Regions from separate parts of the Paenibacillus durus genome, predicted to be linked through region 1. Evidence: riboswitches for the same ligand, from Rfam matches in the RefSeq annotation. Region 1 holds a riboswitch; the other holds the start of a gene.

The links. Region 1 has a riboswitch for glycine ahead of PDUR_RS26455 (amino acid permease). Riboswitches for the same ligand answer to the same signal wherever they lie in the genome.
Region 2: it holds a riboswitch for glycine, as region 1 does, so the genes downstream of both, gcvT (glycine cleavage system aminomethyltransferase GcvT) here and PDUR_RS26455 (amino acid permease) in region 1, are expected to answer to the same signal.

The regions. Positions count from the first base shown of each region.
Region 1 is NZ_CP009288.1:5,963,841-5,979,114, reverse strand. It holds gene PDUR_RS26505 (class I SAM-dependent DNA methyltransferase) at 1-1,774, shown strand, start outside; gene PDUR_RS26500 (DEAD/DEAH box helicase) at 1,771-3,852, shown strand; gene PDUR_RS26495 (GIY-YIG nuclease family protein) at 3,854-5,038, shown strand; gene PDUR_RS26490 (isochorismatase family protein) at 5,360-5,950, opposite strand; gene PDUR_RS26485 (TetR/AcrR family transcriptional regulator) at 6,089-6,982, shown strand; gene PDUR_RS26480 (leucine-rich repeat domain-containing protein) at 7,132-7,884, shown strand; gene PDUR_RS26475 (hypothetical protein) at 8,124-8,516, opposite strand; gene PDUR_RS26470 (helix-turn-helix domain-containing protein) at 8,659-9,012, shown strand; gene PDUR_RS29030 (hypothetical protein) at 9,177-9,608, opposite strand; gene PDUR_RS26460 (GGDEF domain-containing protein) at 9,700-11,061, shown strand; glycine riboswitch at 11,281-11,361, shown strand; gene PDUR_RS26455 (amino acid permease) at 11,463-12,836, shown strand; gene PDUR_RS26450 (contractile injection system protein, VgrG/Pvc8 family) at 13,300-14,829, shown strand; gene PDUR_RS26445 (pentapeptide repeat-containing protein) at 14,851-15,274, shown strand, end outside.
Region 2 is NZ_CP009288.1:5,437,018-5,452,291, forward strand. It holds gene PDUR_RS23995 (AGE family epimerase/isomerase) at 1-1,027, shown strand, start outside; gene PDUR_RS24005 (hypothetical protein) at 1,519-1,764, opposite strand; gene PDUR_RS24010 (hypothetical protein) at 1,849-2,487, shown strand; gene gcvH (glycine cleavage system protein GcvH) at 2,826-3,218, opposite strand; glycine riboswitch at 3,402-3,499, shown strand; gene gcvT (glycine cleavage system aminomethyltransferase GcvT) at 3,918-5,021, shown strand; gene gcvPA (aminomethyl-transferring glycine dehydrogenase subunit GcvPA) at 5,129-6,481, shown strand; gene gcvPB (aminomethyl-transferring glycine dehydrogenase subunit GcvPB) at 6,478-7,938, shown strand; gene PDUR_RS24035 (helix-turn-helix transcriptional regulator) at 8,065-9,015, opposite strand; gene PDUR_RS24040 (DinB family protein) at 9,235-9,720, shown strand; gene PDUR_RS24045 (alpha/beta fold hydrolase) at 9,749-10,561, shown strand; gene PDUR_RS24050 (putative bifunctional diguanylate cyclase/phosphodiesterase) at 11,085-12,614, shown strand; gene PDUR_RS24055 (efflux RND transporter permease subunit) at 12,869-15,274, opposite strand, start outside.

The DNA.
Region 1 (15,274 bases):
CAACCTACGCAAGCGTCTTTCGAGGATTCGGGTTTTTGATCCGGCCTGTGGCTCAGGCAACTTCTTAGTCATCGCATACAAGCAGATGAGAGAAATTGAAAACATTATCAACGAACGACGCGGTGAACCCGGGCGTGAGAGCGACATACCGTTGACCAACTTCCGCGGTATCGAACTTCGGGATTTTTCAGCTGAAATTGCTCGTCTTGCCCTCATTATCGCCGAATACCAATGCAATGTACTGTATCGTGGGCCCACCCTGGCTCTTGCAGATTTTTTGCCGCTATCATCGGAGAACTGGATCACCTGTGGCAATGCTCTAAGACTAGATTGGCTTAGTATTTGCCCACCGACTGGAACAGATGTGAAATTCCATGATGATGATCTTTTCAGTACGCCATTGAATCAAGCACAGATTGACTTCGAGAATGAAGGCGGGGAGACGTATATCTGTGGAAATCCACCCTATCGTGGAAGTCAATGGCAAACCGACGAGCAGAAGGACGATTTACAGGAAATATTTTCAGATCGGACAAGAAATTGGAAATCGCTGGACTACGTCTCCGGCTGGTTAATGAAGGCTGCGGATTATGGTACGAGGACGCCAACTGTTTCAGCATTTGTGGCTACTAACTCGATCTGCCAAGGACGCCAAGTAGAAACCTTATGGTCGTTGATTTTCGCATCTGGCCACCAGATCACTTTCGCCCATACTTCATTTAAGTGGGCTAATCTCGCCAGTAAGAATGCGGGAGTCACGGTGGTGATTGTAGGCATTTCTACCAATCCAGGTACTGAGCGCCGGATTTTTAGTGAAAAGCCCGACGGGGGAATTATCGTTAAATCTACAGGGCATATCAATGCCTATCTCGTACCTGGCCCTAACATCATTGTTGGTCCCCGGACTACGCGGATCAGTGAGGTTGCCGAAATGACGTTTGGTAACATGCCCAATGATGGTGGGGGGTTGTTACTCGCTCCTGAAGAAGCGGAGAATGCTGTACGGCTACATGGTGTCCCTAGCAAATTCATTCGACCATTCCTGGGATCGCAGGAATACATTCGAGGGCAAGAGCGCAGGTGTATTTGGGTTGACGACTCAGACTATGATGAGGCAGTCGCTAATGAGTGGCTTGCCGCGCGGTTTGAAAGCGTGCGGGATAAGCGGCAGAAATCGAATCGCCCAACCACACAAGCCCTCGCCAACTCCCCCCATCGTTTTGGCGAGGTACGGCAGCACGGAGATGAGCGGATTATTGTAGTCCCTGGAGTGAGTTCCGAAGGTCGTCCATATTTGCCAGTGGGATATCTTCCAGCGGGTAGTATCGTTAGTAACAAGAACTTCGCCATAATGGATGCACCATTATGGAACCTCGCCCTGATAGCCTCCCGCATGCATTGGGTCTGGATTGGTGCAGTTTGTGTTAGATTAGAAATGCGATTTTCGTATTCCAACACTCTCGGATGGAATACCTTTCCTATCCCTACTCTGACTGAGAAGAATAAAGCGGACCTTACCCGCTGTGCTGAGGAAATTCTTTTGGCACGTGAGACACACTTCCCAGCGACAATCGCAGAGCTCTACGAGCCAGAAAATATGCCATCCAACCTTCGTGAGGCTCATGAGTATAACGATGAGGTGCTGGAACGTATCTATATTGGCCGCCGTTTTAGAAATGATACGGAACGGCTGGAAAAGCTATTTGAACTCTACACCAAGATGACAACATCAGCGCCACAGACGAAGAGAAGCAAGAAGGGGGCAAACCAATGACTGCAGGAAACAAATCAATCCCTACCATTTCTGTGTCTTACGCTCGTAACGGAAATTCCACGAAATCCAATGCCCTGGGAATGCGAACTATGCAAGAGCGTGCCTACGAACGGCGAGGCGAACAGTACTTACTTATTAAGTCGCCACCGGCATCCGGCAAAAGTCGGGCATTGATGTTCATTGCCCTAGATAAGCTCCAGAACCAAGGACTCAAGCAGGCAATTATTGTTGTGCCTGAAAAGTCAATCGGATCCAGCTTCAACAATGAGCCGCTGAGCCAGTATGGCTTTTGGACCGACTGGGTCGTGGAGCCGAGATGGAACCTATGTAATGCCCCTGGCTCGGACAACGGAGGTAAGGTTAAGGCAGTCGGTGCGTTTCTTGAAAGTAACGATAAAGTCTTAGTTTGTACACATGCTACCTTCCGTTTCGCTGTCGAAGAGTACGGAGTAGAGGCGTTTGATAACAGGTTGATTGCCGTGGACGAATTCCATCATGTTTCTGCGAACCCGGACAATAAGCTAGGTTTGCATCTTGGTCAGTTTATCTCTCGCGATAGTGTGCATATTGTTGCGATGACGGGTTCCTACTTCCGTGGCGATGCTGAGGCGGTGTTAGCTCCGCAAGACGAGGCAAAGTTCGACACAGTCACTTACACGTATTATGAGCAACTTAATGGATACGAGTATCTGAAACAACTTGATATTGGCTATTACTTCTATTCTGATTCTTATACAGATGACATTCTTAAAGTGCTAGATTCGTCTGAGAAGACCATCATTCATATCCCAAACGTTAATTCCCGCGAGAGTACCAAAAACAAGATTAAAGAAGTTGAACACATCATTGAAGAGCTGGGGGAGTGGCAAGGCACTGATTCCGTAACTGGCTTTCAATTAGTTAAGACGTCAGATGGTAGAGTTCTTAGGATTGCCGATCTGGTAGATGACGATTCGACTAAACGTGACCGGGTATCTAATGCATTGAAAGATCCTATCCATAAGAATAATCGCGACCATGTGGATATCATTATTGCTCTTGGCATGGCAAAAGAAGGATTTGATTGGATATGGTGTGAGCATGCACTTACAATTGGCTATCGGGCGAGTCTTACCGAGATTGTGCAAATCATAGGTCGTGCTACCCGTGACGCTCCGGGCAAAACGCGTGCTCGCTTCACCAATCTGATTGCGGAGCCCGATGCTTCCAAAGAGACGGTAATAGAGGCGGTGAACGATACCCTGAAAGCAATTGCTGCCAGCCTGCTCATGGAACAGGTCCTTTCGCCTCGCTTCGAGTTCAAATCGAAGAGTGCAGCAAGTGGACCGGTGGAGGGATTCGACTATGGAGATGAGGGTTATGATCCAGAAAAGTGTAATGTAGGCTTTAACCATGAAACAGGACAAATGCAGATTGAAATCAAAGGTCTCTTCGAGCCAAAAAGCGAGGAAGCTGCTCGTATATGTCGGGAAGACCTAAATGAGGTCATTGCGACATTCGTCCAGGACAAAAACACTATTGAACGGGGCCTGTTTGACAAAGAAATGGTACCAGAAGAGCTGACGCAAGTTCGCATGGGCAAAATTATCAAGGAGAAATATCCAGAGCTTGACACGGAGGATCAGGAAGCAGTTCGTCAGCACGCCATTGCTGCCCTTAATTTAACACAACAAGCAAAGCAGACTGCGACGAAGGGTACAGAGGGTAGCAATGAGCCAATTGCCAACACTGCTCTTATCGATGGGGTTCGTAAGTTCGTGAACGTTTGTGAACTAGACATCGACCTCATCGACCGTATTAATCCATTCAACGAAGCGTATGCAATTCTATCTAAAGCATTAAGTGAGGATAGCTTAAAACAAGTTGCAGCTGTCATTGCTGCAAAGCGTGTAAGTATACCATATGAAGAAGCTAGAGCACTGACTGAACGGGCTGTTCAGTTCAAAAAAGAGCGTGGACGACTGCCAGATATAAACTCGCAAGATCCGTGGGAAAAGCGAATGGCCGAAGGAGTTGCAGCCTTACAGCGCTTTTCCACACAGCAGAAGGCCGCTCAAGGTAGCGGAGGTGGAATATAAAATGTCTAACCTTTCTGATGACGATCTTCTCCGAGAACTTGGTGTAGAGTATGAAGTAGCAAAGACACGCTCTTACACGCCGCGTGAAGAGCACATCATTGCAGGATTTGAAGAGATCCAGCAATTTGTGAAAAAGCATGGTCGTACTCCGCAACATGGAGAAGAGAATGACATTTTCGAAAGACTGTATGCAGTGCGGCTTGATCGACTGCGCGCACAGGAGGATTGCAGAACCCTACTTACTCCCCTAAATAGCCAAGGCTTGCTAAGTGAGGAAGAGACTAAACAAATCGATCCGGTAACTATCTTGGATGATGATGAGCTGCTTGCTGAACTTGAAGGAATGCTCGCTACTTCAGATATTACAGAATTACGCCATGTTCGCTCTCAAGTTGAAAAACGAGCTGCCGAGGAAATTGCGAATCGCGAGAAATGTGAAGATTTTGCTCGTTTTAAACCTCTGTTTGAGCAGGTTGAGAACGAACTTAAATCGGGGGATCGAGAGACGCGTCCATTTGGTAAGGATGCGAGCATTAATAAGGGGAACTTCTTTATCTTAGGGGGGCAACTTGCCTACGTAGCTGAAATAGGTGATGAATTTAAGGCCCCTAATGGTCATACTGATGCACGACTTAGGGTCATCTACTCTAATGGTACAGAGAGCAATCTTCTCCTCAGATCCTTGCAGCGTGCGTTGTACAAAGATGAGGCTGGACGTCGATTAACCGATCCTATTGGTGGAGGGTTATTTAGCGCAGACTGGGAAGAGAATGACATCCAGAGTGGGACCATCTATGTACTGCGAAGCTTCTCCGATCATCCTTTTGTCTCGGAACATCGTGAACTCATTCATAAGATTGGTGTGACCGGCGGTAAAGTTGAAGCCCGTATCGCCAATGCAGCTCATGATGCTACTTACCTCCTAGCAGATGTGGAAGTCGTAGCAAGCTATAAGCTAGCTAGCATCAACCGGACGAAGTTGGAGGGCATATTCCACCGCATCTTCGCTCCTGCTCAGCTCGATATTACGATCAATGACCGCTTTGGGCACCCCGTACGTCCAAAGGAATGGTTCCTCGTGCCTCTAAATGTAATCGACGAAGCAGTGAGTCGTATTCAAGATGGTTCGATTATTAATAATGTAGTATATGATCCTACGATCGCTCGTTTGGTCGAACGGTTGTAATTGCAGTGGAATTTCTATTTTAAATACTGATAAATAAGCTAAGGACACCTGAGGGGTGTCCTTAGCTTCGCTCTATAGATGATACGGTGAACCCTACCACAAATAACACCGAAATATAACGATAGCTATAAAATAATCACCTGCATACGCGGCTCAGCCTGAACCCTCCGAGGTCGTAGACAATGATTTGTCGTCCACTTTATTCGTTGCCCCTGCCCCTCGGGCAGAGAAGTTCTACCCCAACTGCCCGTATGAAACCGCAGGGGCCGCCTTTTGATTGTTTTTCCCTAAGGATGCCTGGCTCTGATTCCGATAGCTTCTTCAATCAGAAGTCGAAGAGTGAAGGGCGGCACAGGCTAGAATGTCCGCCGTCGTGCGAATTCTGCCAAGCCGCGGGAAGATCACGGAACGCACATGCTCATGCTCCGCCTCACTGAAACCGGTCATGGCGTCTATCGCAAAAATCACCTGATACCCGTGGGCGAAGGCTTCTCGCGCTGTGGTATCCACACCAATACCTGAAGCAATGCCGCAAAGGACGATCGTCGTAATGCCGCGCCGGCGCAACTGCTGATCCAGGTCCGTCGCATGGAAGGCACCCCATTGGCGCTTTGTAATCACGTGGTCGGTGTCCGTGACACCGATCTCTGGCACAATTTCATCCCAGCCGGGTGGCAGGTTCATTGCAGGAGGAGCCTGATCCAGCAAAGGACGCGGCATATCCTTGAAGTCCTTACTGGATACGCGTACGAGCCCCACGAATGCACCTGCATCTCGGAACGCCTTTACCATGGAGGCGGCACGGCTGACGACTTGCTCAGCTGAATGAGGGGCATAGTGGGTTCCAAGCCATTTTTGCAAATCAATTACGATTAAGGCTGTCTGAGGAAAATCAAATAATAATTCTTCCATGAATCATCACACTCCGTGAACAAAATCGAGTTTGACCCTCACCATGACTCATTGTATAAAATTATGAACAATCGGTCACTTGACTCTATGTTTATTATTTTGTACCTTTGGTCAAAGGGTGTCAAGAGAGGATTTGTGATGATGAGTGTAACGAAGCAGGAGATTATCCGTTCAGCTTTCCAGTTGTTTAAGAAAAAAGGGTTTCTTGCGACTTCGATCCAAGAGATCGCCGAGGACTGTTCCATTGCCAAGGGTTCGGTGTACAAATACTTTCCCTCGAAGGAGGACCTATTCTGCCAAGTATTCGATGAGTGTCAGACAGCGTATTTTGACCAGGCAGAGCATCTGAAGAAAACAGAGACGGGGACTCCCAAGGAAGGGCTAGTCAAGCAGATTGTGTTCCGCTATCAGTATTTTATCGAATTCAATCGGATTTTGGTTGAGTTTACGGAGCTCCCTATTACGCAGGATGCTGCCTTCCATCCGCTTCGGAATCATGTTCGCGGCCGCATGATGGAGTGGCACAAGGCTTGGCTGCTGGAAGTTTATGGTTCGCAAATTGAGCCGTTTCTGTGGGATCTGCTGTTCATATACCGTGCCATTCTTAAGGATTATCTGCTGCGCATCCTTTATGAGGTGAAGCCGCTGTCGATTGAAGATACGGCTTGGTTTATCGTCGATAAGTTGGATGCGCTCGCCGCGCACATGAAAAGGGAAGGCTCAAAGGCACTGCTCGGACAAAGTTCTTACGACGCTTTCATCCACATGGGCTCGGAAGACTGGCGGAGGGACAGAGGGCAGGCTGCTGAGGAGCTGCTTGGCAGAGTGACGGCTGCACTGGAGGTCTGGCCTAGCGGGAGCGTTCGGCGGAAGGATCTGCAAGAGGTTATTCATCTGTTAGGCGCTGAGATCGCCCAGCCGCAGCTAAAGCGGCCGCTCATCCAGGCGCTGTGCGCCTTTTTGGAACAGGAGCAGGAGCTTAAGAGCCTGGTCATCCAGTTAAAGCAGATTGTCCTATCTGAACGGGATTGATCCACAGCAAACCCTATCTCAAGTAGGGACAAGTTTTTTGATTACTTTTTGGAGAATACCATATCTTTATCAAGCTAAACATTTGTGCAGTGAAATCCGATAAAGCAAAGGAATGGTACCTGTTCGATTTGCCTAAAAGGAGAGTCTGTATGCCTACTAAACTAGTAAAAAATATCATCATGATTTGTTTGGTTCTTGTATTGTTACCAGCAACATCCATTTGGGCAGCATCCGTCATTACGGACCCGGCTTTGGCGAAAGTCATTCGAGCGGAATTAAAGCTGCCGGCGAATAAAGAGCTGAAGGCGGTTGATTTGCAGAAGTTGAAGTCTTTGTATGCGATGGAGTCCAAGTCTAAAATTACCAGTGTTCAAGGCCTTGAATATGCCGTCAACATGCAGGGCTTATTTCTGCCCAGCCAAAAGATAAGGAATATTACACCGCTGAGCAAGTTGAAAAAGTTAACGTTTTTAGCTATTGAGGGGAATCAGATTACGGACCTTTCACCGATTTCCGGGTTAAGTTCTCTGAAGAATCTGGTTGTTGACGGTAACAAGATAAAAAGTCTGGCGCCGTTAAAAAATCTGAATAAGCTGACCGATCTTCTTGCCAGCAACAATCAGGTAGAGGATCTAAGGCCCATTCAGAAATTGAAGTTAGAATGGCTCTTACTGAGCGGCAATAAAATTCAAGATTTGACGCCGTTGAAAAATCATCCAACATTGGAGTATCTCTATCTGGATGATAACCTCATCCGGGATATTGCAGTGCTCGAAACGATGCCGCAATTAAAAGAAGTATCTTTGGCAAACAACCCGCTGAATGAGCAAGCGGAGCAGGTTATCCAACAGCTGGAGAACAATGGCGTCAAAGTATATTTGGAAAATAACCCCAATTCATAAAAAGAAATGAACAAAACCACTCTGATTGCTTAAGAGTGGTTTTTTCTGTGAAAATCAAAACGGTTGGATGAAATGGCTTTTCACTTCGGGAATTGGGGCAAGCAGCGGTGCGGCTTGACGCAATAGTTGTTCCAACCAGTAAAGGCACCCGATCGGGTGCTTTTCGATTCGTTCTAAGGATGTTACGCCGAACCGTATCACAAAACGTTTAGTTTCGGTTTGGGAGTTAACACACTTTGTTACAGACCCTTGTTTATCCTCCCATACAACTCCTTCAAAACCTCCTCCGTCCTTACTATCAACCGGTCCCCATTCTCCACCTTTACAACTTCCAATCCCTTACCACCCTCATTAACGATATAATTCAATTCGCCAATAAACACCACAATATCAAGCCCTGGATTATAATCCGTGTGTATCAGCAGCAAAAGGTCAATTAATGATATTTCTGAATCTGACTCTGCCTTGTTCTCATAAATATATAGCACACGGATCATGGAGATGAGTGCCGAATGACAAAGGAAGAGAGCATTTTCGAACTGATGGTGATTTCTCATGATATGGGCTAGTTTCATATGATATTGAGCAAGATGATAGTAGTCTTTTACTTTGTCTTGCAAGCTTATCTCCATGACGATTGCCTCCTAATCTAGAAAAGGAAAAGTATTACACAATTATAATACTTATAAATATCAAAATAAATAATGATATTAAACGTTTGGTGTTTACCTTAATGAAACTTGTCTACACTTTTGACATGAAGAGGTGAATACCATGAAGGATAAGGAAATATTAAAGCTCGTAGGAATCCGGATTCGTGCTCTTCGGAAAGAGCGGGGTTTATCTCAGGAAGCTCTCGGAGAGAAGGGCGGATTTCATTTTTCATACATAGGGCAGATTGAACGCGGTGAGAAGAATGTATCTTTATTGAATTTGTATAAGATTGCAGAGTCCCTTGATGTCAATTTGATTCAGTTATTTGCATATCTGGATGAAGAGTTCATGGTTACGCCGGCGGAGAGAGATATCCAAGACATTGTGGGGTTGCTTCGTGAAGCCAATGACGAGAAGATACGGCTTGCTAAAAATGTGCTGAGAGAAATTTTAAGAGGCAGTGCTTCTACATAACCAGTGTTTGACTATTTCCCGATCCCATAATAAATTTATATAAGATGCATATAACAAGGCCAAAGCATGGCCGTGACCTAACCATTCAGAGGCGTATACCCGGCATAGGGGATAACTGCCTCTTTTTTGCCGTTGCATGATGGTGTCGTTGTTTCATAAATCTATTAGTTAGGGGCAGGAGCACGAAGATGAACGAAGAGCTTATAAGACAAATCCTGGCCTTTCGGGAAAGACGGAATTGGGAGCAGTTCCATAACCCCAAGGATTTTTTGCCTGGACAAGGCAAAAGCCCCTGCCACCGTTTGGGTGGAAGGGGCTGCATTAACCTTGGCATCGAATTGAAATTCGATGCCTTCGATTTTCTGGCCTTTCTTCACATGAATCTGCTTCACGATCGTCTGAAGCAGGTTCATTTGCGTTTTGGTGCTGTCGATAGCCTGCTTTACTTGATGTAGAGGAACCGGATCGGCAGAGCTTTGTTCTAGCTGCCAGGAGGCATCCAGCGTTCCGAGTTCCTTGTCAACGGCAGCAATTTCTTTTTGCAGAGGTACAACACGCATGAGAAGGAGGGAGATACCAATTTTGCACCGTTTCACTTTCTACCTACTTATATTCTCCATTCTTTTCGTTTCTGTAGAGACTTTTATATCTGTTTGGAAAAGCCACTACACCTTTGGGCTTTATAGCATGAACATGCTGGCACCTGCAATATCATTTATCGTTTTGGTTTTTGTCATCCGTAAGCAAACGGGGACTTCAAAGCGATTTTGGGTTATCATCACAATCGGGGTCGCTTGTGAATTGATTGCTCAGACGATTTGGGGGTCCTACGAATGGGTATGGTCGATGGAAGCTCCCGAAATCGGCATCGCCGATCTATTTTGGTATTCGAGCTCTTTTCTATACCTGATCGCGCTTTATGTCCGGCTGAAGAGCTCCGGCGAAAGGACCCGGCATCTATTCGATTCCGCCATTCTGCTCATCAGTATATCAGTCATTAGCTGGGAGTACCTGGTGAAACCGGCTTACTACGGAAACAATGACCTGGATTTTTTTACACTTTGGGTAGATTTGTTCTATCCTGTGACCTCAGTTCTAAGGTTTTTTATATTGGTCGTTTGGCTGCTCAACGGTGAGCGGAGGTTTAACAGCAAGGTGCTATTGTTTCTAATGGTCGGATTCGTATGTTACGTTTTTGGAGATTTGCTATATGTGTTTCTCATCGACGTACATCATATGGATTCTCTAGAGACATGGATCGATCCATTCTGGGCATCTGCCTCCTTCAGTTTGGCCTTGGCTGGCTTGTATTCGCTGAATCCGGCTTCGCGACCGATACTGACTGGTGACACGCGCAGCGTCCGGATTCTCCATTTTTCCGTTCCTTACATCAGCCTTCTCCTGTTCGTCGGGCTCTTCAGTGCTGGGCAGCCTTTGAACAGTATCTTTCTTGCAGGCCTTACGAGTATTGTTGTGCTGACCTTGGTCAGGCAGGTGATGTTTCTGCTAGATCGTGAGAAGCTGCTTGAGCAGTTGAAGCATGCGCTCGAACGGTCGGAATACCTGGCCAGCCACGATAGCCTAACGGGACTGCTCAACCGCAGGACGTTCGAACAAAAGCTCACTATCATGCTTTCATCTGCCGCGGTGAGGCAGGAGCAGGTGGCCGTCCTATTCTTCGATTTGGACAAGTTCAAAATCGTTAATGACCTGTATGGTCACCATACGGGAGATCTGCTGCTGCAGGCCGTCGCGGAACATATGACTCTGCTACAGCATGAGGGTATGCGCTGCGCGCGATTCGGCGGTGATGAATTCGCGATAAGTATCGCCACTCCAAGTGAATGGATCGGCCGATTGGATGAAATTACTGGCATTATTATACAGAGTATCCCCCAACGTTTCGAGCTAGAGGGAAATGTCATCAACACTTCGCTGAGCGTAGGCATAGCAGTTTTTCCCGATCATGCCCTTAACGTGACTGATTTGATCAAAAGAGCTGACCAAAACATGTACCTTGCTAAACGTGCTGGTAGCTTCTCACCCTAGATACACGCTGTCTTGTACAAAGCTTTAGTAACGGCAATTTGGGAAATCCTAACTTACAGGACATTAGCCTTGAATCATGAGGGTTAGGAAAGCTATTATGACTTTTATCACAGATCAAACACTTACATAGTATGTAATATGTTAAGGTGCAAGAACGGCATTATTGCCTCAATAACTTAATAGTTAGCAAGCTATGATTGCTATGGGGTCACTATGGCAGGAGCAGCTTCTGGAGAGACTGCGGAAATTCCGCTGCGCCGAAGGGTTCACAATCTCAGGCAAAAGGACAGAAGAGTACTGAATATGTATTATTCGATATTCTTATGAACCGGGAGATTGGAGGACATCCAATCTCTTTTCTTATGGCACCAAGGTATTGCATTCATAAGGGGGAACTAGGTATGGCACAACCAGAATTAAAGAGAGAGCTAGCAAATCGGCATGTTCAACTCATCGCGATCGGCGGCACCATTGGTACGGGATTGTTTTTGGGATCGGGAAAAGCGATTCAACAGGCAGGCCCATCCATCATGTTTACGTATTTCATCGTGGGGATCGCCGTGTTTTTCGTGATGAGAGCGCTGGGAGAACTCCTGTTGTCTAAAGCGGGTTATCAATCGTTTACGGATATTGCGGAAGACTATCTTGGATCTCGGGCCGCGTTCATAACCGGTTGGACCTATTGGTTTTGCTGGATCATGACGGCTATGGCTGATGTGATTGCGGTTGGCGTATATGTACAATATTGGTTTGATATCCCGCAATGGGTACCGGCCATTGTCTGCTTAATCATTTTATTAGGGCTCAACCTGTTAACGGTCAAAAATTTCGGAGAACTGGAATTTTGGTTTGCTTTAATCAAAGTGATCACGATTCTTGCATTGATTGGCATTGGGGTTATTTTGCTGATCATGGGATTTAAGACGGATGCAGGATCGGTGACGGTACGAAACCTTTGGGAACACGGGGGCGTTTTTCCGAACGGCATTTCAGGTTTCTTATTTTCCTTTCAAATGGTGGTATTTGCCTATGTCGGTGTGGAATTGGTGGGTGTATCGGCAGCGGAAACAGCGAATCCGGAAAAAAATATTCCATCGGCTATTAATAAAATTCCTTTACGGATTTTATTTTTCTACGTTGGCGCGCTGTTCGTCCTGCTGTGCATTAACCCGTGGACTGAGCTCAGTCCGGCCGAAAGTCCTTTTGTTAAAACCTTTACTTTAGTAGGGATTCCGATTGCCGCAGGGATTATCAATTTCGTCGTATTAACTTCGGCCGCTTCCGCATGCAACAGCGGGATGTTCTCTACAAGCCGGATTCTCTATAATTTAAGCAAGAAACAGCAGGCGTCCTCTCATTTTGCCAAACTGAATAAAAATCATGTGCCCGGGAATTCGTTATTCATCTCCACGCTTGTCATATCGGTGGGCGCTCTACTCAGCAAACTCATTCCGGAGCAGGCGTTTGGAATCGTGACAACCATAAGTGCCATTTGTTTTATTTGGGTGTGGGGCGTCGTTCTCGTCTGCCATATCAGATATAAGAAGACCCGGCCGGAATTACAGGCTCAATCCAAATTCAAGGCACCCTTTACGCCTTTCATTAACTATGTGGTCTTAGCGTTGTTTGCCGGGATTCTCATCATTATGCTGTTTGCTAGCGAAACACGCCCGGCTTTATTGTTCACCCCTCTGTGGTTTATTCTGTTATTTATGCTGTACCCCAATAGAAGCAAAAGGGAAAAAAGCAGCAGTATAGCGACGAACATCAAATAGATTTGCTGTTAGGAACGCATTGACTTTTCATTAACTAAAAAAAGAACTCGCCAACACTGTGGCGAGTTTCTTTTTCTATATGGAGAGAATCCTGGACAGGGACAACCTGAACAGAGCCTACAAACAGGCCAAACGCAACCATGGAGCGCCGGGAATCGACGGGATGACCGTAGAAGACGCGTTGTGTCGAGACGGTGAAAAGGATTTATGGTCCTCCTATAGAAAACTCCATCACCAAGGAACACTTTTCCTTCTCAACAGCCTCATATTAGGGAAGTCTCCTTGTCCCCCACCCTTATCGATTCGTAAATTATACCCACCTTCCAAAAATACACATTGAAAGTCCCTCAATTAGTGGGCCTTTTTGTAAACTGAAGCTCTTTTTTAACCGATATATGCATATACTTGATTTTTCCAAATTGTCAGAACAGATACAAACCATTCCAAAAGGAGACAGATCCCCATGAAAGATACCATAACTTACGGTCATATCGAAATCATGCCCTATGAATTTACTCATCTTCACGAGCTTAAAATTATGAAAACCGTAAACGACCACGCCCGCATGATCTGTACCGGAATTATTTCCGATGAAAGACGCGAGAGCTACATTCGTGCTTCAGATGAAGAGACTCAGGTCAAAGCCTTTGTCATGGACAACTCCGGCAACCGCCATCCCCTCTTTCGGGGCATTGTCTTGGATGTGGAGGAGAACGTGGTTCACGGCGTCCATTACCTGACCTTTGAAGCGATATCCCATACATACGAACTCGACATCAAGCGGCATAAACGATCTTTTCAAAATCCCAAGCTCACCTATAACGGCCTTATTGAGAGCATTTTGTCCGCCTACCCCAAAGCGGAAGCGCTGGATGTCGTGACCCACAATACACCCATAGGCACGTTCATTATGCAATATGATGAAACCGACTGGCAATTTCTAAAACGGATGGCTTCCCACTTCTATTCTCCGCTCATTCCTGCGGTAGGTTATGGCGTGCCCAAATTATATGTTGGCCTGCCAATGGGTCTGAGCAAGGGAGAAATCACAGCGGCCCAATATAAGGTGTCCAAACGGATCGCGGATTTCCAAACCGCCTCGGATAATCATATTCCCGGCGTGCGGGATGAGGATTTTATCCAGTATGAGGTGAAGACGGAAACCTTGCTGGAGCCGGGCTATGAAGTCACTTTTAAGGGGCATAGCTTGCTGGTCGCCGAAGTGTTAACGGAAATGAAGGACAGTGTATTGACACATACGTGCAAGCTATCCCCGCGAAGCGGACTGCGTCCCATTAAAGAATATAACCGTTCAATCATCGGAGCTTCCATTCAGGGCAAGGTCCTCAGCGTTCACCGGGACAAAATCCGCGCCAAGCTCGACATGGACGACCAGCAGGACCCGAACACCGACTACTGGTTCCCCTACTCTACCATCTATGCGTCTGCAGATAACACGGGCTGGTACTGCATGCCGGAGGAAAACGACAGCATCCGCATCTATTTCCCCAGCTATAAGGAGGAAGAAGGCTACGCCATCAGCTCGGTCAAAAGGGAACCGCAACATTCGTCAGGAAAATCGTCCGCGACTTCTGGACATGGAGCAGCAACCTCAACGCATTCGATTGCATCTGCTTCGTCTGACGGATCAAACTCTTCTTCGTCTCTGCCGGCAGCAGCTCCTGCGCCAGATCGAGATCGTATGGCTGATCCCGCCATTAAGACGCTGCGGACCAAATATGGCAAGGAAATTATGCTGGCCCCGGATAAAATCGTGATTTCCGCTAGTGATATGTCCATTACGATCAGCGACCAAAGTGGAATTGATATTATTAGCGGGAAAAATATCAATATCAGCGCCACCTCCCAGCTCTCGATGTCATCAGGCATCCTTCAGCTATCTGCCGGGAAAATCGAGCTTTCCGGCAATGGCAACAGCATTACGCTGGATAAAACGACAACCTTCTCCGGGACTGAAATCAAAATGAACTAATTGGAGGAGGGAATCAGCGAAATGGATAAACAACAAGCGCTTCAACATTTTTACGAGCATCATTACATGCCCTTGCTGGAAATACAGATGGAGACATTGGAGGCGGAGTTTCACCATGGCAAGGCTCAATTCATTTCGAATTTCACGGCATCCTTTCAAAAGCTATGCTCTCATATTCTGAGGATGCAGCAGCAAGGGGAAAAAGAACCCATTGCCTATATACACTATTCTTTTTTGCGAACTCAGATCCTGGAACAATCCTACTTGTACATGGTTGAGGCTTATTCTGGCAAATGGTATGAAGATCAAGCCGACTGTCGGTTATCCTATGATGCCTCCTGGGTTTATACCCATTTTACGACCATGCTGGAAGCACTTGAACAAGATCGGAAGAAATACATGGGTGTACTCCATGCGGCCGATATCGAACGACTGATGCTGAAAG
Region 2 (15,274 bases), 530 kb from region 1:
GGCTTTACAGGTTGGCGGACCCGAGGTGTACCGCGAAGCTGTGGAGCACGGGCTGCGTTTTCTGCGGGAATATCATTGGGATCATGAACATGGGGGCTATCATTGGACGCTAAAAGGGCGGACTCCAACCGATAAAAGAAAGTTCGCCTACGGGCACGCTTTTGTCTTGCTGGCGGTCTCCACCGCATTCAAAGCGGGAATCTCCTCTGCCGGGCCGATGATCGGCGAAGTGTGCGAGGTGCTGGAGAAACATTTTTGGAGTGAAAAAGACAGCCTGTACGCCGATGAACTCGCCGCCGACCGGATGGAATTGTCTCCCTATCGCGGACAGAACGCCAATATGCATTTATGCGAAGCGATGATGTCGGCTTACGAGGCTACCGGCGACAGACGCTATCTTGACCGTGCGAACACTCTGGCTCACTCCGTTATGTTCAAAATGCTTCCGCAATCGGACGGACTGATCTGGGAGCACTACAATTCCGATTGGATGATCGATTGGAATTACAATAAGGACTACACCAAGAGTGAATACCGGCCTTACGGGTATATTTTCGGTCACTCTATCGAGTGGTCCAAGCTGCTCCTGCTGCTGAACCGGCACTTTCCCCAGGAATGTCTTCTACAGCTGGCGGAGCGCTTGTTTCGGGAGGCGCTGCACACAGGACTGGACCGGCGGCATGGGGGTATTTTCTTCGCAATGTCTCCTGTGGACGGACGAATTATCGACGGGGATAAATCATACTGGGTGATGGCAGAGTCGCTCGGCGCTTCCGCCTTGCTGGCCGCCTGTACGGGCCGGACGGAATACCGGAAATTTTACATGGATATGTTCGCTTACTGCTGGACTTATTTTGTAGATCATCACTACGGGGGATGGTACCAGCTTCTGGATGTGTACAACCGGAAATACAGCAATATCAAGAGCCCGCCGCCGAAAACCGACTATCATCCCATCACGAACTGCTTAATGGCGATCTCCGTATGGGAGAACATGGCTGGCCCATGCATTAATGAAATAAACTAGAAGTTCACGACCGGGAATTCAGGTGTAAACCGATCGAAATTTTGGGCTCGGCACCAAATCGGAGCTTGTCGAAATTCTTCCGGGCGTGAAAAAGGATATCGGTCGCAGCAGCAGGACAGCTGGGGTTTCAAAACACTGGCCCTTCCGAGATGCGTAGCGGGTAGGGGTCAGATTCCATGCGGGCGCGGCTGTTCGCTCATGCGTTCATTGCTGCGCATAGGATGGGACACCGAGTCCGATTATTCAGGCGGAACAGGAGGTTTTTTCCTGTAAATCTGCAGGTTCTATTGGTGAGTCTCGTCCGGAAAGAAGAAGATGGGACAACGTGTCATTGTTCAGGCGGAACAGGAGGTTTTCCTGAAAATCTGCAGGTTTTCTTGATGAATTTCGCCCGGGAAGACGAAAAGGTTGCAAATGTGCATCTATTTGAGTCTTGAACGCCGGAATAAGAAGAAGGGTTGAGAAATACCTGCAGATTCGTAGGAAATGAGTTAGGAGGGGAGTTGTGCGGAAAAAAGATGTACCAATGCAGGTATTCTCCGCTTCTCCGCTTCTCCGCTGCCTGCCGCTGCCTGCCGCTGCTGATGGGATAATGCCTCGGGAGTAAACAGCTGTCCCGCTTGTTGAGCTACTGAAAAGGCATCCTCAGCTGGCCGAAAGGCATTCTTATATACCGTCATCTGCTGCTGAGTCACATCGCAAAGCACTGATTTTAAAGCGAAGCCAAATTTCATCATCAAATTTCATCATATTATCGGGATACAGCAGAAGGGAAATATATCATAACGTGGAAAAGAGTAAGCAAAGGAGATGATTGCAGCATGGCTTCTCTTGTCCGCGCTTTACGTGATCCAAAAAAATGGCTGACGGTGTGGAATGGGATTGGGATGCCGCTCATTAGCCTGGTTTTTCAAGTCTTTTTCTTAATGTTTCTCACGATTTTCGGAGGCTTTACGTTATTGTTCTCTCCCCACCTGTTCTGGGATATCCCTTCCGGCACACCCGCAGGCTGGAGACTGACGATGATAAGGAGCTATTTTCTAGCCTTTGGCGCCTTGTACGCCCTTGTCTGGTGTGGCTATTGGTGGATGCTGCGCGCGCTGAACAGTTCGAATAAAATCCCGGCTTTCCCGGTTCATGTGCTGGCTGCCTGGCTGCCGCTTCTCGGTGTGCTGTACTTCGCCGATCCGGTCAGCTATCCGGACGCCATGATTCCAATCTCCGCCGCCCAGATCACTTTTGAGATGAGCACTGCCATGACGGCCGCAGCGCTGTTCCCTTTTTACTCCGCAGCGGTCTACCTGTTCGTTCTCTCCCCTCCCGCTCGAACGGGCTGGAAAATAGGAAGGCTTCTAGGACTGGGGATTATTTTTGCAGGTGTCAGCTTGTATCTGTTATCCGTCTTCTGGCATATCGCACCTTCAATCTACAAGGGAATCGCCGGATTCCCCACACGCTAGCACCCCGCCCTCAGGAATTTCCTGCAAGGCTTGAAGCATGACTTCCAGCTCTAGAGGCCTGCGGGGATTTGGAAAGGTTCCGTAGCCCTTTTAAAAACTCAAGCATTTTGCAAAAAATCGCATAGCGGCTTGCATTGAATTTTGCATTTCATGCCGACCCGAATAACCGCAAAAAAGCAGGTCCCAGCCGGAGGATAAATCCGCCGTCTGGGGCCTGCCAATCCCGGTTCGCTGCTATCTGCGCGTATGAGATCTCCAAGCAACCGCCAAGAATGCCGAATAAAAGAGCGCTTTAGGCAGGATACCCATGCCCAACAATCCGATGTTACGGCTTGTGATTACTCGCCGACCAACTCACGATAAGCCGCCGAGTCCAGCAGTCCGGAAGTAGCCGAAGCGTAGTCCCCCTCGACTTCCACCTCGTAAATCCAGCCACCGCCGTACGGCTGAGAGTTCAACAGCTCGGGGCTGTCTTCCAGCGCTTCGTTGACCCGCGTCACCGTTCCCGATACCGGAGAATATAATTCGGATACGGTCTTGACCGATTCAATGCTGCCGACGCTGTCCCCGGCGGTGATATTCGTTCCGATTTCAGGAAACTCCACGAATACGATGTCGCCAAGCAGATGCTGAGCATGGTCGGTAATGCCGACACGCACGATTTTTCCTTCTCCTTGCTGCGCCCATTCATGCTCTTCGCTGTACCGGAGATTGTCTAGCACTTCACTCATTTTCGTTAGCCGCCTCTTTTCGTCATTGGGAGTCATAAATTAGTTATAGACTAAGTTATGCCCTTATCGGGTGTCAATATATGTGACAAGAAAATAAATTTCGTCCGGTTTTAATCAAATTGTGTTGACATCGGGGTGGGATTCCAGTATTAATGGAGTGAGAATAATCACATACAACTGCGAATGATGGCACAGGGAGAGACTGTCCTGCAAGGACGGCGCCGAAGGAGTAAGCCTTAACCCAAGGTGAATCTCTCAGGCAAAAGGACCTCTGCCGGACGCATCTCTGGAGAGCACCGGAGCTTCATAAGCATACGGTCACCAACGGGGAAACCTGCATTCGGCATAGGACGCCAAGCCATACGGCAAGCAGCGGCTCATGCTGACATACCGGACTTCACAGCCCGGGGCAGGGTAACTTTCAGGTACAAGGGACAGAGCGAAGGACGATGACGCGCATAGGTTGCGCAAATGCGTCTTTCGCCTGTCCCTTTTTGCGCTTGCAAAAATAGAGAGGCCGACGTCCCCCTGTAAGGTTTCGGAAGATGTCTATAGGGGCAAGCTTCACTTTGTAGGACAAGAAGAAACGGCTCACGCCGTCCTTTAAGGACAAAGTCCGTTTCTCGTAGAAATCTAAGACCAAACGATACGCGCGCAGCATAAAAAGTCTTAGATATTAAAAACACGGGGAGTGACAATATGGATGCTTTGAAAAGAACGCCTTTTTTCGCTTTCTACTCCGCATATCCGGAGTCCAGAAGCATTGATTTCGGCGGTTGGGAGCTGCCAGTCCAGTTCACCGGCATCCAGAAGGAGCATGAAGCGGTGCGCAGCCGGGCTGGACTATTCGATGTCTCGCATATGGGCGAATTTATGGTGACGGGCAGCGCCGCCGAGGCGTATCTGCAGCATATGACGACTAATGATGTCAGCAAGCTCGCGGACGGCCAGGCGCAGTATTCGCTGCTCTGCTATCCGGACGGCGGTACGGTTGACGACCTGCTCGTATACCGTCTGGGCGAAGGGCGCTACATGCTGGTCGTCAATGCCTCCAACATCGGCAAGGATTTCCAGTGGCTTCAGGACCATCTGCCGGAGAGCGGCGTAAAGCTTACGGACCAGTCGGAAGAAACGCTGCTGCTGGCGGTTCAGGGGCCGCATGCGGAAGCAATCGTGAGCGAAGTCACCGATGTGCCGCTGGCCGGTCTGAAGCCGTTCCATTTCGTGGAACAGGCGGTAGTATGCGGCGTGGAAGTGCTGTTGTCCCGCACAGGCTATACCGGCGAAGACGGCTTCGAGCTGTATGCTCCTGTAGAAGCTGCGGCGAAGCTGTGGAACGGGCTGCTCGAATCGGGCAGCGCCCACGGGCTGACGCCAGCGGGTCTCGGCGCGCGGGACACGCTTCGCTTCGAAGCGAAGCTGCCGCTGTACGGCCAGGAGCTGTCGAAGGATATCTCGCCGCTGGAAGCCGGAATCGGCTTCTTCGTGAAGCTGGATAAGGGAGATTTTATCGGCCGCGATGCGCTCAAGGCTCAGAAGGAGCAGGGTATTCCCCGCCGATTGGTCGGAATCGAAATGATCGACCGGGGCATTCCGCGTTCGCATTATCCCGTCTATGCAGGAGGACAGCGGATCGGTGAGATTACGACCGGCACGCAGTCGCCGACGCTGAAGCGGAACCTCGGGCTTGCCCTGGTGGATGCCCGGTACGGCGAGATCGGAACAGAACTGGAAGTTGAAATTCGCGGCAAGCGGCTTAAAGCCGCCGTCGTGAAAGCTCCTTTCTACAAAAAAAGCCGTTAAGAACCTGCATGTGCAGGACATAACCTATTTATTTAATCAGCTTTATAATTAATCAGCTTTATAATTAATCAGCTTCATAATTAATGAGCCAAGGAGTGAATCCGTAAATGAAGCATCGTTATCTGCCGATGACCGAGCAGGACCGCAGCGAAATGCTGGCGGAAATCGGGATTCAGTCCGTGGAGGAACTGTTCGCCGATATTCCCGAAGCCGTGCGCTACAAGGGCCGGCTGCCCATGTCCGAAGCTCTGGACGAATACGCCCTGCTGCGGCATATGAAGCGTCTGGCGGACAAAAACGCCGACTTCGACAGCCACATCAGCTTTCTGGGCGCGGGTCTCTACGATCACCATGTCCCCGTCGTCATCAACCATGTCATTTCCCGTTCGGAATTTTATACGGCTTACACGCCTTACCAGCCGGAGATCAGCCAGGGCGAGCTGCAGGCGATCTTCGAATTCCAGTCGTACATCTGCGAGCTGACCGGCATGAAGGTCGCCAACGCCAGCATGTATGACGGCGCAACGGCTTTGGCCGAGGCGGCGGTGCTGGCCTCGGGCGCCGCGAAGCGCAAGAAGATCGTCGTCAGCAGCGCGGTCCATCCCGAAGCGCGGCAGGTGCTGAAGACGTCCGCAGCCGGACTCGGCCTTGAAATCGCCGAGGTCGGCAGCACGGACGGTGTCACCGATCTTGCGCTGCTGGCGCAGGCGATTGACGGCGACACGGCGGCGGTGCTGGTGCAGTACCCGAACTTCTTCGGGTGCATCGAGAACCTGGCCGCCATCGAGAAACTAACGCATGACGCCAAGGCGCTGCTCGTCGTCAGCGCGAACCCCCTCGCCCTCGGCGTGCTCGAGACGCCGGGCAAGCTGGGCGCCGACATTGTCGTCGGCGACGCTCAGCCGCTCGGCATCAATGCCTCGCTCGGCGGTCCGACCTGCGGCTACTTCGCGGTCGCGGAGCATCTCATGCGCCGCATTCCCGGCCGCATCGTCGGCCAGACGGTCGACCGCAGCGGCAAGCGGGGCTTCGTGCTGACGCTTCAAGCCCGGGAGCAGCATATCCGCCGCGAGAAGGCGACGTCGAATATCTGCTCCAACCAGGCGCTGCTCGCGCTCTGCGCTTCGGTTTACCTGTCCGTCATGGGCAAGGAAGGCATGCGCGAGGTCGGCGGACTGAACATCCGCAAGAGCCATTACGCCGCATCCCGGCTCGGGGCTATTCCAGGTGCTAAGGTCGCCTTCTCCTCCCCGTTCTTCAATGAATTCGTGCTGAAGCTGCCGGAGGGCAGCGATCCTGGCGCGGTAAACGCCAAGCTGCTCGGGAAAGGCTTCCTCGGCGGCTATGATCTCGGCAAGGATTACCCGGAGCTTTCCGGCCATATGCTGATTGCCGTCACAGAGAAACGGAGCAAGAGTGAAATCGACGAATTTGCAAGCGTACTGGAGGGCTGTTTATGAAACCGGAACAAAGCCTTATCTTTGAACTAAGCCGTCCCGGACGTGCCGCCTACTCTCTGCCGGAATGCGATGTGCCGGCGGAGGAAGGTCTGGATGCGCTGATTCCAGCCGAGCTGCTGCGTAAGCAGCCGGCTGCGCTTCCGGAAGTGTCCGAGGTGGATGTCATCCGCCACTACACCGCTCTGTCCCGCCGCAACTTCGGCGTCGACAACGGCTTCTATCCGCTTGGCTCCTGCACGATGAAATATAATCCGAAGATCAACGAAGATGTTGCCCGCTTCCCGGGATTCGCGAAGATCCATCCGTACCAGCCGGAAGAGAGCATCCAGGGCGCACTGGAGCTGATGCACACGCTGCAAAGCGACCTGGCTGCGCTGACCGGCATGGACGCCGTATCGCTCCAGCCCGCCGCCGGCGCGCATGGCGAATGGACCGGACTGATGATGATCCGCGCGTATCATGAAGCCCGCGGAGAGGTCCGGACCAAGGTCATCGTCCCGGACTCCTCGCACGGCACCAACCCGGCCAGCGCTTCGGCGGCCGGTCTTACGACAGTGACCATTCCTTCTAATGAACAGGGAATGGTCGATCTGGAGGCGCTGAAGCATGCGGTCGGCAGCGACACTGCGGCACTCATGCTGACCAACCCAAGCACGCTCGGCCTGTTCGAGACGCAGATTGTCGAAATCGCCAAGATCGTGCATGAAGCGGGCGGCCTGCTCTACTATGACGGCGCGAATTCGAACGCGATCATGGGCATCACCCGCCCGGGCGACATGGGCTTCGACGTTGTGCATCTTAATCTGCACAAGACGATGAGCACACCGCACGGCGGGGGCGGCCCGGGCGCTGGTCCGGTCGGCGTCAAGGCGAAGCTGACTCCGTTCCTGCCCGGTCCCACCGTGGCTAAAGCGGAAGACGGCAGCTACTCGCTTCAAGAAGGCGGCCCGCAGTCGATCGGCCGGGTGAAGGCATACTACGGCAACTTCGGCATTCTCGTTCGCGCCTACACCTACATCCGCACCTACGGTCCGGACGGACTGCGCGAGGTGTCGGAGAACGCCGTGCTGAACGCCAACTATATGCTGAGCCGCCTCGCGCCGCATTTTGAGGTGCCTTACCCCGGCATCTGCAAGCATGAATTCGTCCTGTCCGGCAAAAATCTGAAACCCTACGGCGTCCGCACGCTCGATGTCGCCAAACGCCTGCTCGACTTCGGCTACCATCCGCCGACCGTCTACTTCCCGCTCAATGTCGAGGAGTGCATCATGATCGAGCCGACCGAGACGGAAAGCAAGGAAACGCTCGACGGCTTCATCGAGACGATGATCCGAATCGTACAGGAAGCTAAGGAGACGCCGGAAATCGTTCTGAACGCGCCGCATACTACCGAAATCAGCCGTCTTGACGAGACGCAGGCTGCGCGGAAGCCCGTACTAAACTGTTCCTGCGGATAAGCGGGCGGCAGTGCGGCATTAACACAATCTTAGTCCCTCTTGAACATTCGGTCGCTCTTTTTCACCGGGTGTATCAAGGGGGATTTTTTATAGGGTAGAGAGGGTTATGCTCCCTGCCTATTAACTTTACGCGTCATACTTAGCCAGCAGTTCCTTCAGCTTCGCCCTCATGCAGTCGATCAGCTCCGGCGGTTCCTGGACCTCGGCGTCGCTCCCAAGGCCGATGAACAATCTGGCGAAGTAAGGTATTTCACTATTCGGAATATCGCCGTCAATCCAGCCGGTTCCGTCTTCCCGAACCCGCAGCAGCCCCCGCCGTCCCAGCTCCGCTTCGCACACCCGTACCCCCTCCTCGCTTAGTTGAACGCGGCAGCGGGTATACTCGCTTTTTTCCGAAAAAGAGTCTTCCCAGTTGTCTAGATGAATGCTGCGCAGGTCAAGCGGCTTTATTTCGGGGTCCCCCTCCTCCACGCTCATCATCCGGTCGCACCGGAACAGCCGCACGCCGCCGCGCAGAAAGCAGTACGCCGGACAGTACCACAGGCCGCTGCTGGCATAAATACCGATTGGCTGAATGTCCCGGACCGAAACGTTCTCCTGCGATTTGTATCCGATTCGCAAGACCTTTTGCATTACAGACGCATCAAGCAAAGAAGACAGAAAGGGAGACTCCGCCTGCCTGGCCGGAATGACGAAATCCACCCGGTTCTTCATCTGGTCAATCCGGTCCCGCACGTCTCCGGACATATAATGATAGAATTTGCTCAGCGCCGACGATGCCTCCGTCTCAAAGGGAATAAAAGAGTAATGGCGCAGGGCGTGGCACGCGAAAAAAAGAGCAACCGCCTCCTCCTCGGTAAAAGCGATGGGCGGCAGAATCCGTTCGTTCAGCACCTGATAGCCCCCGTGCGGCCCCACTTCAGAGTACAAAGGAACGCCCAGTTCGCCCAGCTCCTGCAAATCCCTTAATATCGTCCTCGCCGACACGCCGAACTCCTGCGCAAGCTCCTTGACGGTAAACTTCCTCTTCCGGTTGACGGTCAGCATCAGCTCGAGCAGCCGTTTCGATTTGGACATGGTGTCCCGGTGTTCGTATTTGGACATGGGCGGTGGCCTCCTTTTTCGCATTTGAGCTGGAATCTTTCTATTATTTTATGACAATACTTGTCACTATTATAATCTACAATGAAAAATGAAGCATAGAAGCGCCGAATGCCGCAACCCTCGCTTTCTCAATGAACGATCCGGTTGCGATGCGCCGTCGGCCAAATCCATAAATCCGAAAGGTGTGAGCTTATGCAAGCCGTAAGTGAATTGAAAGGTCTGCTGTTTGCAGAACTGGAGCATATCGTCCGGACCTCGTCCAAGCTGATTGCTAAAATCTCCCCGGAGCACCGGGATTACCGTCCCCTGGAAAATATGCGTTCCCTGCTGGAACTGGCCCAGCATCTTGTATCCGTTCCTTCAGTTGATCTGCTGATTCTACAGGAACACGGGCAGCCGGAAATCCGGCGGATGGAAGAAGAGATTAATCAGGACAGCGCTTCGGAAAAATTGTCGGCATGGATGGACAAAGGCTTTCAGGATCTGAAAGCGTACATGGAGGGACTGAGCGAAGAAGACTTCCTGCACAAATCCACCAAGCCGTTCTATCTGGAGCATGGTTCCGTGCAGGCCAAATGGCTGATCGAAATCGTCACCCATGCCCAGCATCACCGGGCGCAGCTCTTCAATTATATGAAGGAACTGGGCTATGACGTGAGCATGTTCGACCTTTACTGAACCGGATACGGATACAAGGAGGAATAATATGATGGCCGATCACAAAAGGAACTCTGTTGCAGCGGGCTATACCCGGAAATTCTTTGAAGGTCCTGATACAGCCCTGTCGTATATCGACTTTGGGGGCGGCGGATTTCCGTTGCTTGCCCTGCACGGCCATATGAACGAAGGCTTGTTCGCGCAGGAGCTGGCCGGGGCGCTGGCCGGTGAATACCGCGTTATCGCGCTGGACCAGCGGGGGCACGGAGAATCGGAGCGCCCTGTAAGCTACGATAACGAACGCTACGTCGACGATGCGCTGGCCGTGCTCGATCATCTTGGCATTGATGAGACCGTACTGCTTGGCCACTCTCTCGGAGGAGTCGTCGCTTACCGGCTGGCGGCCCGCCGTCCGGAGCGGGTGCGTGCGCTGATTATCGAGGATATCGGTGCGGTCGTGAACGACGACCTGAGCTTTGCGGGCCAGTGGCCGCGGCGAGCGCCGACGAAGGCAGCGCTGATTGCTGCTCTGGGGCGGCTCGGCCCGGTCTTCGCTTACTCAATGCGGGAGTATGAGAACGGTTGGGGACTGCCCTTTATCCCTGAAGATATGGCGGTCTCCCAGAGCCATCTGAACGGCGAACATTGGGACGATTGGCTCGCGACTGATTGTCCCGCTCTGCTTCTGCACGGTATGCGGAGCACATGCCTGTCATATGAGCAGGCGGAGGAGATGGCCGCCCGAAGACCGAACACGAAGCTTGTTCATTTGGAAGCCGGCCACTCCATCCATTTTGAAGCGCCAGACCAATTTCTTGAAGTGATTCAGTCTTTTATGAAGTCGATAAGAACCGAACAATAGCTGCCAGAATGCGGACTTTGGGGCCTATGATGAAATACCGGACGTTTCACAGCCCGGGACGAGGTAATTTTTCAGGTACAGGGGACAGAGCAAAGGACGATGACGCGCATATTTGCGCACATCCGTCTTTTGCCTGTCTCTTTTTTGCGCTCAGGATATACCGTCGAATTTATGAAAAAAAGAATGGAAAATAGAGGATTCCGAATGAAAATGGCGAATTTTTAGCAGCAAATGCGTTGATATCGTTTTTTTAATTATGGAGGGCAATATGCTGCGAAAAAACAACAGTAAAAGTACCCCTAGCTCCACTACATTCAGAAGAAGTTCGCAGGAAGAAATCAAGCCGGAGCCTATGAATACCTATACCTTCAGTCCTCTGCTCGGGGCCTCCAGAATTGCCGGTATTTACTTTATCGTCGGATGTTTATGGATTCTCCTAACCGATAGAGCGGTTTCAGCTCTCACAAATAGTGCCGAATTGATCTCCATGATAAATATGATCAAAGGATGGTTCTTTGTTTTGGTGACGGCACTTCTGATCTTTATCCTTATTCTAGGAACACTTAAGCGAATCAGGAAGGTGGAGGAAGATTTAGAGGTATCGTATAAAAATCTGATGAACACCCATGAAAACCTCGAATCCGCATACGAGGAAATCACAGCTACAGAAGAGGAGCTGAGGCAGCAGTACGACCAGTTAATCGAGAATCAGCGCAAGCTCAGCGAGAGCGAGGAAAAAATGCAGCATCTAGCCTACCACGATGTACTGACGGATCTCCCTAACAAACTGGACTTGTACGAGAACGCGGCAAATATTCTTGCAGACTCAAACGGAACTGCCGCCTTAATGTTTGTGGATATCGATAACTTTAAATATATTAACGATACGATGGGTCATGGTTTCGGAGACCGTCTCATTGTTAATGCAAGTGAAAGACTGCTTTCCATCGTGGGAAATCAAGGGGTTATTTACCGGTTCGGAGGCGATGAATTCATTATTTTGCTGCATTCCCTTAAGGACAAGGCAGATGCAGACATGATGGCGGCCCGCATTCTTGCCGGACTTAAAGAGGCGGTCGTCATCGACAACAGTCTCTTGCACATCAGCAGCAGTATTGGAATCAGTCTCTATCCTGATCATGGAAGCGATATTATGGAGCTAGTCAAACGGGCGGACATTGCCATGTATAAGGCGAAAGAGGCGGGCAAAGGCAATTTTGTCGTATTCGATAATCCCCTGAATGACACATTTACCGAAAGAATGAACATTGAGAAGTTGTTATATACCGCAATGGAACAAAATGAGTTTGAACTCTTCTATCAGCCTCAAGTGGATCTGGCACTGAATAAAGTGACCGGTCTGGAAGCCCTTCTGCGCTGGAACAGCCCTGAATTGGGAAATGTCTCTCCATTCAAATTTATCAAAGTGGCCGAAGATTCGCATTTGATTATTCCGCTCGGAAGCTGGGTTTTACGCAGAGCCTGTGCGTTCCTGAAGAAGCTTCACGAGCAGGGCTTCGGACATTTGACAATGTCCGTCAATATTTCGATGCTGCAGCTGCTGCAAACCGATTTTAATGAGCTGGTGCTGGGTACGCTGCAATCTTCCGGTCTTAAGCCAGGCTGCCTGGAACTGGAAATTACCGAGTCCATATTGATCGAATCCTACGAGCATGTCAGCGCCAAATTGAACGAACTGAGAGACAAGAACATTGCGCTTGACGATTTCGGGACAGGTTATTCTTCTTTAAGCTATCTGACCCATCTGCCGATCTCCACTTTAAAAATTGACAAGTCCTTTATTGACTCCATTCCAGCGGACACGAATCATGCGATACTGCTCGAACAAATGTTGATGATCGGCAAACGGATGAAGATGTGTGTAATTGCGGAGGGAGTAGAGAGATCGGACCAGTTGACCTATTTGCAGGAGCAGGGCTGCGACAAAATCCAGGGTTATCTGTACAGCAAGCCGCTCGCCGCAAAGGACATGGAACAGTTGTTGGCCGGCTGGGAAACTTCCGGAGTAGCTGCCGCCTGCATTGAGCCTTAACGCCAGTAAAGCCGCATCCCGAAAGTCCCTCCTCGTAATATTAATGAACAAAGTCCGAGTTCCGGCGCGCTGTCCGTTTTGGAAAACTGTTCCCCGTGCTCACACCCTCATGCAGTAAGGATATTTTCTCGCAAAAATAAAGCGATGGTTCTCCGGGTAAAGTACCGGGAAACCATCGCTCCACAAGTAATTCTTTCTTCATTCAGCACGGCAGCCGCCTGCCCATACCCATGCTAATTATGCTTAGCAGCGAATTACGCCGCTTGTTTCAATGCTTTTTTGCGCTGCTTCGCCGACTTGCGGAAGTAGAACAGCTCGTAAATGGCCGGCACTATAACCAGCGTCAGCACCGTGGCGGCGGTCAAGCCGCCGACAACGACAATCGCCAGGCTTTGCGAGACGATACTGCCCTGCTCGGGATGACCGAACAGCAGCGGCAGCATTGCACAGATGGTCGCAATGGCGGTCATCAGTATTGGCCGCATCCGCGTTCCCGCCGCTTCGAGCAGCGCTTCGCGAATGCTCATATGCTCCTCGTTATGCTTGACGCGGTCAATCAGCACAATGGCGTTCGTAACTACAATTCCGATCAGCATCAGCGCTCCAAATATAGCGGTGAAGTCGGGGGTCACACCTGATACCAGCAGACCGATAACGGCTCCAATGGCTGCCAGCGGCAGCGAGAAAATAATCGCCAGCGGTGCGCGAAGCGTCTTGAACGTGATCACCATGATCAGATAGATAAGACCGATGGAAATGAGCGCCGTCATTCCGAGATCCTTGAAATCACCTGCCTGGTCGGCGGATGCGCCGCCTGATACGAGGGTTACACCTTCAGGCAGCTTGATGCTGCCGGTTTTTTTTTTGATCGAGGCCCCGATTTCGGAAACTTTCTTCGGATCGACTTCGGCAGTAATACGCGCATAAGGTTTGCCATCCTTGCGGTACAGCATGGCCGGTTCGTTATGAACCTCCAGCTTCGCCAGCTGCGACAGCTGCTTAGGCCCCGTGGAAGTCATCAGCGTGATGCCCTGCAGGTCCGCTTGCGATTTAGGCTCAGCGAGTGGAGATAATACGACCGCAGCCGAAGAACCGTTCAGCTCCATCTGACCCAGCGGCATCGGATTCAGCATACCGGCCAACTGCATCGATATTTCCTGCGCATTGGCCTGCGCCGGGTTCACTTTGAAGGCAAAGACCGGCTTCGTATCCTCCATGTTGCTGGATATTTTCTGGATGCCGTCAATCGTCTTCACCTTGTCCATAACCTGATCCGCCGCAGCGGTAATCTTGGACAGGTCATCTCCGGTAATATCAATGTACTCATTGGTCGAACTCGGACCCATCATGGCGCCTTCGTTGGCCGCCAGGCTTGCTCCGGCATAGCTGCTTTGCAGACCCCGGATTTTATCGATAAATGCTTGGGCGTCGGCATTTTCCTTCATTACTACTGTGTAGTTGACCACGGTAGGCGAGGATAGATTGCCCCATTTAGCGGCATCGGTACTGTTCCCGGACTGCATGATTACCGTCTTCGCTTGAGGCTGTTTCATAATTTCCTGTTCCAGCCGTTTCCCCTGCTCAAGAACCTCCGCGACCGGCGTATCATTCGGGTATTTCAGCTCTATCGCGACACTGCTCGCATCCGAAGCATCCAGCGCCCCTTTGGGCATGCTCATATACGCGGTGATTGAAGCTACCAGAATGATCAGTCCCAGCAACAGTGGCACCCATTTATGGTTCAGGTTCCACTTAAGAAACCGCTGGAACCGCTTGGACGGCTCATGCTCTTTCATGGATGTGTTCCGCAGCAGCACAGAGCTCAGCAGCGGAACGACAGTCAACGCGACCACCAGCGACGTCAACAGCGAGTAAGTAACGGTCAACGCAAAAGGCAGCAGGAACGCCTGCATACTGCCGCGCAGCAGACCTATCGGCAGGAAGACGGCGACAGTGACAATCGTCGAGGACGTTATCGCCCGGGCAACCTCCTTCGTCGCGCTGATCATCATGTCAATGGAGAAGGGCTCCTTTTGCAGTCTGCGGTAAATGTTCTCGATAACCACGATACTGTCGTCAACCAGACGGCCGACCGCAACGGCTACCCCGCCGAGTGTGATAACGTTCAGCGTGATTCCTGAAATATCGAGCAGATATAAGGTAACGGCCAGCGACAGTGGAATGGAAACGGCTGTCACGAGCGTTGCCCGCACATTGCGCAGGAATATCAAAATGACAATGGTCGCAAACAGAGCGCCGAGCAGCACTTCACGCATCATGCTGTTTACGGAATCAACGACCATATCCGAGGTGCTGAATACTATCTCGGCTTCCGCGCCTTTTACGGTCGAATTAATGTTCGCTATTGCATCCTTGACTTTATTCCCGACATCGACCGCGTTGGCATTGGCTTCCTTCGTCACCACCATGAACAGCACATCCTTACCGTTCGAGCGGCTGACGCTTTCCTGATCACTTTTCACCTGAACCGATGCGATATCCTGAAGAGTCACTCCGGGCGAAACAGGCAGGCGTTTCAAGGTATCGACACTGTCAATGGAAGAAACGACATTAACGCTGCCCGTCTGGCCGCCGATCGTCTGCTCCCCGACGGAAGCCGATACGTTCCGGCCTTGAAGCAGACCGGTAATTTGCGGGAC